Regions from separate parts of the Arthrobacter sp. NPDC056691 genome, predicted to be linked through region 1. Evidence: riboswitches for the same ligand, from Rfam matches in the RefSeq annotation. Region 1 holds a riboswitch; each other region holds the start of a gene.
What was found. A riboswitch is a leader RNA that binds a small molecule or an ion and turns the genes downstream of it on or off. The one in region 1 is predicted to bind S-adenosylmethionine.
Positions count from the first base shown of each region.

Region 2: linked by a shared signal. The riboswitch ahead of ACFRAU_RS02430 (LLM class flavin-dependent oxidoreductase) and the one ahead of ACFRAU_RS17620 (DUF1737 domain-containing protein) in region 1 are both predicted to bind S-adenosylmethionine.
Region 3: linked by a shared signal. The riboswitch ahead of ACFRAU_RS21130 (homoserine O-acetyltransferase) and the one ahead of ACFRAU_RS17620 (DUF1737 domain-containing protein) in region 1 are both predicted to bind S-adenosylmethionine.

Region 1 is NZ_JBHTXX010000024.1:29,005-32,271, reverse strand. Features, by position in the region: gene ACFRAU_RS17630 (O-succinylhomoserine sulfhydrylase) at 1-1,104, opposite strand, end outside; gene ACFRAU_RS17625 (rhodanese-like domain-containing protein) at 1,106-1,516, opposite strand; gene ACFRAU_RS17620 (DUF1737 domain-containing protein) at 1,513-1,821, opposite strand; SAM riboswitch class IV at 1,835-1,950, opposite strand; gene ACFRAU_RS17615 (NtaA/DmoA family FMN-dependent monooxygenase) at 2,148-3,267, shown strand, end outside.
Region 2 is NZ_JBHTXX010000002.1:103,824-107,090, forward strand. Features, by position in the region: gene ACFRAU_RS02425 (NtaA/DmoA family FMN-dependent monooxygenase) at 1-885, opposite strand, end outside; gene ACFRAU_RS02430 (LLM class flavin-dependent oxidoreductase) at 899-2,005, opposite strand; SAM riboswitch class IV at 2,042-2,150, opposite strand; gene ACFRAU_RS02435 (LLM class flavin-dependent oxidoreductase) at 2,364-3,267, shown strand, end outside.
Region 3 is NZ_JBHTXX010000033.1:57,535-60,801, reverse strand. Features, by position in the region: gene ACFRAU_RS21135 (MFS transporter) at 1-506, opposite strand, end outside; gene ACFRAU_RS21130 (homoserine O-acetyltransferase) at 721-1,914, opposite strand; SAM riboswitch class IV at 1,927-2,042, opposite strand; gene ACFRAU_RS21125 (bifunctional o-acetylhomoserine/o-acetylserine sulfhydrylase) at 2,148-3,267, opposite strand, start outside.

The DNA of each region.
Region 1 (3,267 bases):
CCCTTCCGGCCCCATGGCCCGGTGCGTGGTGGTGGCGGGGTGGGTGATCAGCGACTTGGCGTCGCCCAGGTTGTTGGAGATGTCGATGATCCTCAAGGCGTCCAGCAGCGCAAAGGCGGCTTCCTTGCCCGACTGGCCTGCCGTCGTCGCAAGTTCCAGCGTGAGGACCGTTCCGCCGGCCTTCATCTGCCTGGCCGCCAGTTCGAACTGCGGGTGCGACTTGAGTAGCGGGTACTTGACCCAGTTGACGGCCGGCTGCGTTTCCAGCCATTCGGCCAGGCGCAGCGCCGTGGCGGAGGAGTGGTTCACCCGGAGCGCCATTGTCTCCAGGCCTTTGGTGAGAACCCAGGCATTGAACGCGGAGAGCGCCGGTCCGGTGTGGCGCATGAGCTGCTTGACCGGTCCGTCGATGAATTCCTTGGTGCCCAGGATGGCGCCGCCCATCACGCGGCCCTGGCCGTCGATGTGCTTGGTGCCGGAGTAGACGATCACGTCTGCGCCGAGGTCTCCGCAGCGCTGCAGCAGCGGGGTGGCGAAGACGTTGTCCGCCACCACCTTGGCGCCGGCGGCGTGGGCGAGTTCGCTGACAGCGGCGATGTCCACGATTTCCTGCATGGGGTTGGACGGGGATTCGAAGAATACGGCCGTGGTGGGCACCGAGAGGGCGGCCCGCCACTGCTCGAGGTCCGGCCCGTCCACGAACACCGTCTCCACGCCCCAGCGCGGCAGGATTTCGTTGAGGATGACGAAGCAGGAGCCGAACAGGGAACGGCTGGCCACCACGCGGTCCCCGGCGCCGAGCAGGGCGCCCAGGGCGGTGAACACGGCGGACATGCCGGACGCCGTCGCAAAGCACGCCTCGGTGCCTTCGAGCAGGCGGAGGCGCTCCTGGAAGGTGGCCACGGACGGGTTGCCGTAGCGCGAGTAGACGAAGCGCTCGTCCTCGCCGGTGAAGGCGCGCTCGGCGGCTGCTGCCGACTCGTAGACGAACCCCGAGTTGAGGAAGACCGGTTCGGTGGTCTCTTGGAAATTGGTGCGGTCAAGCCCGCCGCGGACGGCCTGGGTATCGGGGCTCCAGCCGGCGGCGTCGTGATTAAAGGTCAACTTAGTTCTTTCCCAGGTTTGTCGGCAGGCCACGGTTCTTCCAGCCGTTCACGGTGCGCTCACCGTAGCGGTCAGGCTCACCCTCGAAGCCTTCGAGAACGTTGTAGGCCGTGAAGCCGGCCTGCGTGGCGGCGGTGGCGGCAGCGATGGAGCGCTGGCCGGAGCGGCACAGGAACAGCAGCTCCACCCGGGTGTCCTCGGGCGCCTGCTGCTTCAGCTGCTCGACGAAGTCGGGGTTGGGAATGCCGCCGGGAAAGGTCCACTGGATGAAGAGCGGATCGTTCTCCGTGGCCTTGGTGTCCGGAATGCCGATGTGCGCCCATTCGCCCTCGGTGCGCACATCCACCAGGACGGCGCCTTCCTCGAGCTTTGCCCAGGCGTCCTGGGGGGTGAGGTCTCCGGCGTAGCTCATGCGTGCCCCTCGAAAGCCTGGGCGGTGAGGTCCTCGTCGAAGTCCAGCCGGTCCACTGCGGTGGCGACGGCCGCATCTGCGGTGGCGATGGCGGCGGGCAGGATGACGGCCTGGGCCACGATGACGCTGGTGCCGTTGAAGGTGGCTGCGGGGCTGCCGTGCAGCACGTATCCCTCGGCCAGGGCCGCCGTGATGCGCTCACAGAACTCGCGGTTGTCCGGCCCCGTGATCAGGCGGTAGGACAGCTTTTCCTCAGGTTTATCCTGCTGGGACGGCAGCGTTGCAACGGCGGGGGCGTCTGACACGACGGATCTCCTTTTCTCACGCTTGCAGCTCGAAGTGGTCGATATGCCGAGTATTCACCTGAGGCACCCCGCCGTGGAATGGAGGGTTGCCGACCGGCCAGTCAGGGCTTCATGCCGGTACTCATTACTCCCCAAAAACGTAACACTGACGACGGCGGCGCGCACCGCCGCCGCCGTCATGTTCCGTAACGCATCGGGCCCGGTGTGACGCCGCGTTGCGGTTACAAAGCCGGTGGCCGGGAGGATAATGACGGAAGATGAACCGCCGTAACGCCGGATGAAACCAGGCCACAGTGAATGATTCGACCGCGAATACAGTGACTCCCATGCTGCACTTTGGATGGTTTGTGGGCCATGGCTTCGGGGTTCAGGGCTGGGGCACGCCCGGCTACGGAATCGGCTATGACTGGAAGAAGCCGGCCCCCTATCAGCATGCGGTCCGGGAGTTCGAGCGGGCGGGGCTGGACCTGTTCATCATCGAGGACTCGCTCACCGTCCCCGACACTTACGGGGGCAGCGCGGAGGTCTCGCTGGCGCAGGCGTCCTTTGCGCCGAAGCACGATCCGCTGGCGCTGGTGCCGTACCTGCTCTCCGCCACGGAGCACCTGGGCATCGTGCCCACCATCAGCGCCTCCTTCTATCCGCCCTTCACCGCGGCCCGGCTGCTGGCAACCCTGCAGCACTTCTCCAACGGGCAGCTGGGCTGGAACGTGGTGACCTCCGGCAGCGACCTCGCCGCGCAGAACTACGGACTGGACCAGCAGATCGAGCACGACCTCCGTTACGAGAAGGCCGAGGAGTTCGTGGACGTCGTCCGCAAGCTCTGGCGCAGCTGGGAACCGGACGCCATCCTGGAGGACACCCGGGCAGGCATCTTCGCGGACCACACGAAAGTCCGGCCGATCCACCACGACGGCGAGTTCTTCAAGGTCCGGGGACCGCTGAACACGGCACCGCTGCCGGAGGAGCCGGTGCTGGTGCAGGCCGGGGCATCGCCCCGGGGCAAGGCCTTCGCCGGGGCGAACGCGGATGTTGCCATTGCCCTGGCCCGCGGCGTGGACGGCATGAAAGCGTACCGGGACTCCATCCGCGCCGAAGCCGCCGGGGCCGGCCGGAACCCCGACGACGTCAAGGTGCTGTTTGTCCTCAAGCCCACCGTGACCAGTTCCAGGGCCGAGGCCGAGGAGTTGAGGGCTGCCCGGCGGGAGCTCACCCAGCGGGACATCGACAGCCAGCTCAACTCGATCTCCTACCTGTCCGTCATCGACTTCAGGCAGTTCGACCTCGACGCGCCCCTCCCCGAACTCAGCACCAACAGCAACCAGGGCACCCTGGAGCACTTCTCCAAGGCCGCGCCGCCGGGTTCCACCCTGCGGCAGATCCTGCGGGCCCGCAGCGGCGGCGCCGGTGACAGCATCATTGGCACCGCGGAAGAAATCGCCGACT
Region 2 (3,267 bases), on a different contig from region 1:
CCACTGGTGCTTTTCCTCCGCTTCCTTGGCGGTGGGTGCCAGGATGAACTCCTGTCCCGGGAAGATCTTGACGTCATCCGCCGGCCGGCCTGCCTTTAGCGTCCGGGCCACAATGTCCTCCCGGAACTTCTTGGCCTCCTCCAGCCCGGCGTGCCGGGAGAAGATGACGTCGGCGTTGCGGACCGCGAAGTCGCGCCCGTCCGGGGAGTCGCCGGCCTGGAACAGGACCGGGTGGTGCTGGCCGGAGCGCGGGAGGCGGCCGGTGATTTCGACGTCGAAACTCGCGTCCTTGCGGCGGACGGAGGTGATGCCGTCCTCGGCCAGCCATCTGCGGGAGCCCCGGGACCCGGCGATTGCGCCGTCAGCCCAGGAATCCCAGATCGCTTTGGCGGTCTGGACGAATGCTTCGGCCCGGATGTAGCGGTCCTCGTGAGCCAGGAACCCGCCGCGCCGGAAGTTGGCACCGGTCCAGGCGTTGTCCGTGGTCACGATGTTCCACGCCGCCCGGCCGCCCGAGAGAAGGTCCAGGCTGGACAGCCGGTGGGCCAGGTCGGCGGGATCGTTGTAGGTGGTGTTCTGCGTGGCCACGAGTCCGATGTTGGTGGTCACTGCAGCCAGGGCCGCGAGGGCCGTCTGCGCGTCCGGCCGGCCCGCGACGTCGAGCTCGTGGATCCGGCCCAGGTGTTCGCGGAGCCGCAGCCCTTCGCCCAGGAAGAAGGCCGTGAAGAGGCCGCGTTCTGCGGTCTGTGCCACCCGGCGGAAAGATTCGAAGTCGGTCTGGGATCCGCTCTCTGGATCACGCCAGACTGTGGTGTGGTTGACGCCCTGGAAGAAGACGCCGAACTGGATCTGGCCGTTGCCGGCAGTGCGCGACGGGGTGCTCATGGGTCTGGCCTCTCTAGAGGGCCGCGGCGGCGGCGTAGCGGTTGGCGGGACGGGGCAGGCCGAAGGATTCACGCAGAGTGCTGCCCGGGAGGGGGCTGGACAGCAGGCCGCTGCGCCGAAGTTCCGGGAGCACCAGGGCGGCCAGCTCCGGAAGGTCGGTGTCCAGCACCGCGGGGCTGATCCGGACCCCGTCGCCCTGCTGGAACAGCTCGGCGAGGAGCTCCACCAGCCCGGCCGCGTCTCCCACGTAGCGGGCGCCGCCCTGCCATGGCTCGTGCGCTTCCAGTTCGGCCAGCCGGTCGGCTGCCCGCTGGCCACGGGCGTCGAGGACCACGTCCAGTTCCAGGAGTGTGCGCGGGGCGCCGGCGTTCCTTGCAGCCTCGGCTGCCGGCGCCAGCTCCTCCGGCGTGGCCGCGGTAACCAGCGCCACGTCGGCTTCGACGGTGGGCAGGAGGGCCGCCGGGGCAAAGACCGGCAGCTGCCCCTGGAAGGGGCGCGGAATGATGGACGGGCCCTTCACGGAAAACTGGCTTCCCTCGAAATCCGCATAGTGCAGCTTGCCCGCGTCGAGGAACCGGCCGGTGGCCTCGTCCCGGATCACGGCGTCGTCTTCCCACGAATCCCACAGCCGCCGGGCGCTTTCGACGACGTCCGCCGCCTCCGCGCCGGCTTCCCCGGCGGGAAGGACGTCGCGGCCTACCGAACGTGCTTCCTGCGGCGTGTTCTCTGCGCTGACCAGCCACCCTGCCCGGCCGCGGGAGGAATAGTCCAGGCTCGCCAGCTGGGTGGCCACGTGGAAGGGCTCCGTGTAGACCACGCCCGCCTCGGGCACCAGGCCGATCGACCGCGTCACGGGCGAGGCAAAGGCCGCACGCTGCACCGCGTCGATCCGTCCCGCGATCCCGGCGGCTTCGGTGTCCATGGTCCGCGAGTCGTGGAAGGTGGCGAGGTGGAAGCCGGCGACGTCCGCTGCCTGCACGGTTTCCCGGATGCGGCTGCCGGTCAGCAGGGCGTTGGGCTCGTGCGCGGCGAACCGCCAGGCTGCCGGGTGCGCGCCGTCCCCGTCGAGCTCGATGCCGAGCACGGCGGAACGGTTTTTGGGTGTGGGTAATGAAGGCATGGTTCCCTCTTTTTAGGGGCCGCGGACGGCCGTCTCGACATTCACTTGCCGCAATGCGGCCAGGTCTGTTTCCGGAGCACCCCGCCATCAAATGCCTGAGGGTTGCCGCAGCACGAGCCGGTCCTTGGCGTGCTGACTCTGGACCTAGACGTTGAATCTAGGAGGGCTGGCCGGACTTTTCCAAACCGCCGGTCTCGTGGTGTCAATTCGGGAAATACCGCGTCAAGCAGCGGTGCATTCCGTCATGCGCAGCCTTCATTTGTGACGGATTTTGGGCTCCGGTTACCCCCGGTTTCCGGACATTGAGGACGGTGACGGAGGAGTTTGGCCAGCGCCGGACGCTCCGTAGTGTTCTGCCATGCCCAAGCCTTCCGCGGTTCCCCTCTCGGTCCTTGATCTCAGCCCCGTCTCCGCCGGCCAGACTGCCGCAGACGCCCTGCGGAACAGCATTGCGCTGGCCGTCTCGGCAGAGGCGCTGGGGTACAGCCGCTATTGGCTGGCCGAACACCACTTGAGTCCGGGCGTTGCCGGCTCCGCCCCGCACGTCCTGTCCGCCCTCATTGCCGCGGCGACGAGCAGCATCCGGGTGGGAACGGCGGCCACAATCCTGGGTAACTACCGGCCGGTGCAGATCGCCGAAAACATCGGGACACTGTCCGCCCTGTACCCGGGGCGCGTGGACCTCGGCTTTGGCAGGTCCGGGGTGCCCAAGGTGCCGGCCGAAGAGGCCGGGGCTCCCGCTCCGCTGGCCCCTTCGCCGGCCTCCTCCGGCCCTTCGGGGAACCGCGTGGTGGACGGCCTGGTGATCCCGGCCCCGCGGCCGCTGTTCGGCAGGAAGTTCCCCGAGCGCTTCCAGGTCCAGGCCGATCTGCTGGGGCGGGTGGCCGGTGATGCGGACAACTTCGAAAACGACGTCCAGGACATCATCGCGTTCTTCGCCGGCGAATACCGCGCAGCGCAGGGCACGGAAGTCACCGTCCACCCGGCGCAGGGCAACGCTCCCGGGTTCTGGATCCACGGGTCCAGCGCCGGACCCAGTGCCCGGCTCGCCGGAAAGCTCGGCCTGCCCTTCGGGGCGAACTATCATGTGGCCCCGGCCGCGGTCCTGGAGTCCGTCGGCGAATACCGGTCGCATTTCAAACCGTCCGCCACCTTGGCTGAGCCGTACGTAGCGGTGTCCGCCGATGTCGTGGTGGCTGAGACCGAGTCCCGGGCCAGGACCATCGCAGCCGGGTACGCGGACTGGGTCCACAGCATCAGGA
Region 3 (3,267 bases), on a different contig from region 1:
TGCGGCCAGCTGGCCCAGAAACCGCGGGACTTGCTGGGGCTGTGCTCGGCCACGAGGAGGACCGCGCCGCCCCATTCACCGCCGACAGCAAAGCCCTGGGCAAACCGCAGGAAGACCAGGAGCGCGGGCGCCCAGTACCCGATCTGCTGGAACGTCGGCAGGCAGCCCATGAGGAAGGTGGAAACACCCACCAGGATGATGCTCAGCTGCAACAGCTGCTTGCGGCCGAACTTGTCGCCGAAGTGGCCGAAGACGATCCCGCCGATCGGGCGGGCAACGAAGCCGACGGCGTATGTGAGGAAGGCGGCGATGATGCCGTCCAGCTCGGTGCCGGCGTTGGGGAAGAAGGCCTTGCCGAAGACCAGGGTGGCGGCCGAGGCGTAGAGGAAGAACTCATACCACTCCACGACGGTGCCGGCCATGGACGCCGTGACAACTTTTTTGAGGCCTGAGGCCTTGACGTCGGTTTCTTCTGCACGCCTTACGGCGGAGCTTTCCGTACTCATTGCGAACTCCTTCGGCGTCTTCCTCGACACCACGGGGACCAGTCGGTGGCGAATGGGTGTGATGCGCACCACGAACGCCGGATTCAACGAGTATGGTCTGCCGATGACGCAAGCTCAACGCCAAATAGTGCAGGGCGCATCTGCATAAATGCACACGTACGCCGGCGGCGTTGCCACGATGCGGCCGGCTCCGGTCCCAAGGACGGCTCCGGAATCAGTTGAGGAAATGTTCCCTGAGCTGGGCGTTCAGCTGGCCGATCTCCGTGAGGAAGCCATCGTGGCCGATCGGCGAATCGATCATGTGCACGTCCACATTCCCGGGCAGGGCCTCGGCGAGTTCCATCGACTGGGCGGGAAAGTACAGCCGGTCCGTCTCGACGGCGGCCACGAAGAAGTTGGCGGTGACCCGGGCCAGGGCTTCCTTGAGTGTCCCCCGCCCGCGGGTGACGTCATGGCTCATGAGTGCTTCCGTCAGGGCGATGTAACTGTTGGCGTCGAAGCGCCGGACGAGCTTGTTGCCCTGGTGGTCGAGGTAGCTCTCCACCTGGTAACGGCCGCGGCCCGCCAGGGCATCGGCCTGCAGCGGCTCTTCAGCGGCCTGGGCGTTCCTGCCGAACCGGAAATCGAGTTCGTAGGCGGACCGGTAGGTGATGTGGGCAATCCGCCGGGCGAGCGCCAGGCCCTCTTCGGGTTCCGGGCCGCCGTAGTAGTCGCCCCCGCTGAAGTGGCGGTCCTGCCGGATGGCAAGGGTCTGCGCCTGCGCGAAAGCGATTTGTTCGGCGGTGCTCCTGGCACCGACGGAGATGACGCCGCAGCGGCGCACCCGCTCCGGGAAAGTCACTGCCCATTCGAGCGCGCGTGCCCCGCCCATGGATCCGCCCACCACGGCGTGCCAACTGCCGATGCCGAGCCGGTCGGCGAGCCTCGCCTCGGCAACGGTGGAGTCCCTGAGCGTCACCAGCGGAAAGCGCGAACCCCAGGGCTTGCCGTCCGGCGCGGTCGACGACGGTCCGGTGGACCCGTAACAGCCGCCCAGGATGTTGATGGAAATGACAAAGAACCTGTCAGTGTCCGCCGGCGCACCTGGCCCGGCGAGCTGTTCCCACCAGCCCTCCTCGTCACCGGCGCCACGCGTCACGTGCGTGCTGCCGGTGAGGGCATGCTGGACGAGGATGGCGTTGGAGCCTTCCGCGTTGAGCGTTCCCCAGGTTTCATAGGCCAAGGTGACGTCCGGCAGGAATCCGCCGGCCTCGAGCTCCAGGCTGCCAATATTCAGGTACTGGACCGTGCCGTCGGGAAGAACTGTGCCATCGGGAAGAACCGTGTCGCCGGGAACTGCTCGGCTGGGAACAGTGCGGCTTTGCGTCTTGCCGGCGGGAACGTCGGTGCTGCTGACGGAAATCGTCATGGGTAAACCTCTTCTACGCGCTTGCCCGCCGGCAGCTGTCCGGCAGGCCAGGTCTTCACCCGGGGCACCCCACCGCGGAAGGAGGGTTGCCGGCCAGCAAGCCGGGGCTGTCGCTGGCACTCATGACCTGTTGCCCAGTTTACGAAACAGGCGGACATCTGCGCGAAGAATGTGACGGCTGTGTGACTCCCCGCCCGCTCAGGGGCCGGGAGTTCCACCTGCGGCACCTGGAATCAGGCGCCCTTCGCCGCGCGGAATCCGGCCTCGAGGTCGGCCAGGATGTCGTCGATGTGCTCCAGGCCCACGGACAGCCGGACCAGGCCAGGGGCTACCCCGGCCACGCCCTGCTGTTCCGGAGTCAGCTGGCTGTGCGTGGTCGACGCCGGGTGGATGACGAGGGAGCGGACGTCACCGATGTTCGCCACGTGGGAGTGCAGTTCCAGGGCGTCCACGAAGCGCTTGCCCGCCTCGGCTCCGCCCGCCACGGTGAAGGACACCACCGCGCCGGTGCCCTTGGGCCCGTACTTCAGGCCACGCTCGTACCAGGGACTGGACGGCAGGCCGGCGTAGGCCACCGACTCCACATCGCCCCGGGCTTCCAGCCAACTGGCGACGGCCACCGCGTTGGCCACGTGGCGCTCCACGCGCAGGCTCAATGTTTCCAGGCCCTGTGCGATGAGGAATGCATTGAACGGGGACACCGCGGAGCCCAGGTCGCGGAGCAACTGGACCCGCGCCTTGAGAATGTAGGACAGGTTGGCTCCCAGGGCACCGCCTGCGCCGAGGTCGCGGGCGTAGACCAGGCCGTTGTAGGTGGGGTCCGGCGTGTTAAAGCCCGGGAAGCGTTCCGGGTCCCTGCTGAAGTCGAAGTTGCCTGAATCCACGATGACACCGGCAATGGCGGCCCCGTGTCCACCCAGGTATTTGGTGGCCGAGTGCACCACGATGTCCGCGCCCCACTCGAGCGGCCTGATGAGGTAGGGCGTGGACAGGGTGTTGTCAACGATCAGCGGCACGCCGGCCTCGTGCGCGGTCCGGGAAACACCTTCGATGTCCAGGACGTCCTGCCGGGGGTTGGACACCACCTCCGCAAAGAACAGCTTGGTGTTCGGCTGCACGGCGTCGCGCCACTGCTCCAGGTTGTCCGGGTCGGCCACGAAGGTGACGGACACGCCGAACTTCTTCAGGGTGTGTGCCAGCAGGTTGTAGGTGCCGCCGTAGAGGCTGGGGCTGGCCACCACGTGGTCGCCGGCCTCGGCGACGTTGAGGATGGCGTACGTCTCGGCGGCCTGGCCGGAGCTCAGGAGCAGCGCGGCAAGCCCGCCTTCCAGGCTGGCGACCCGCTGTTCGACG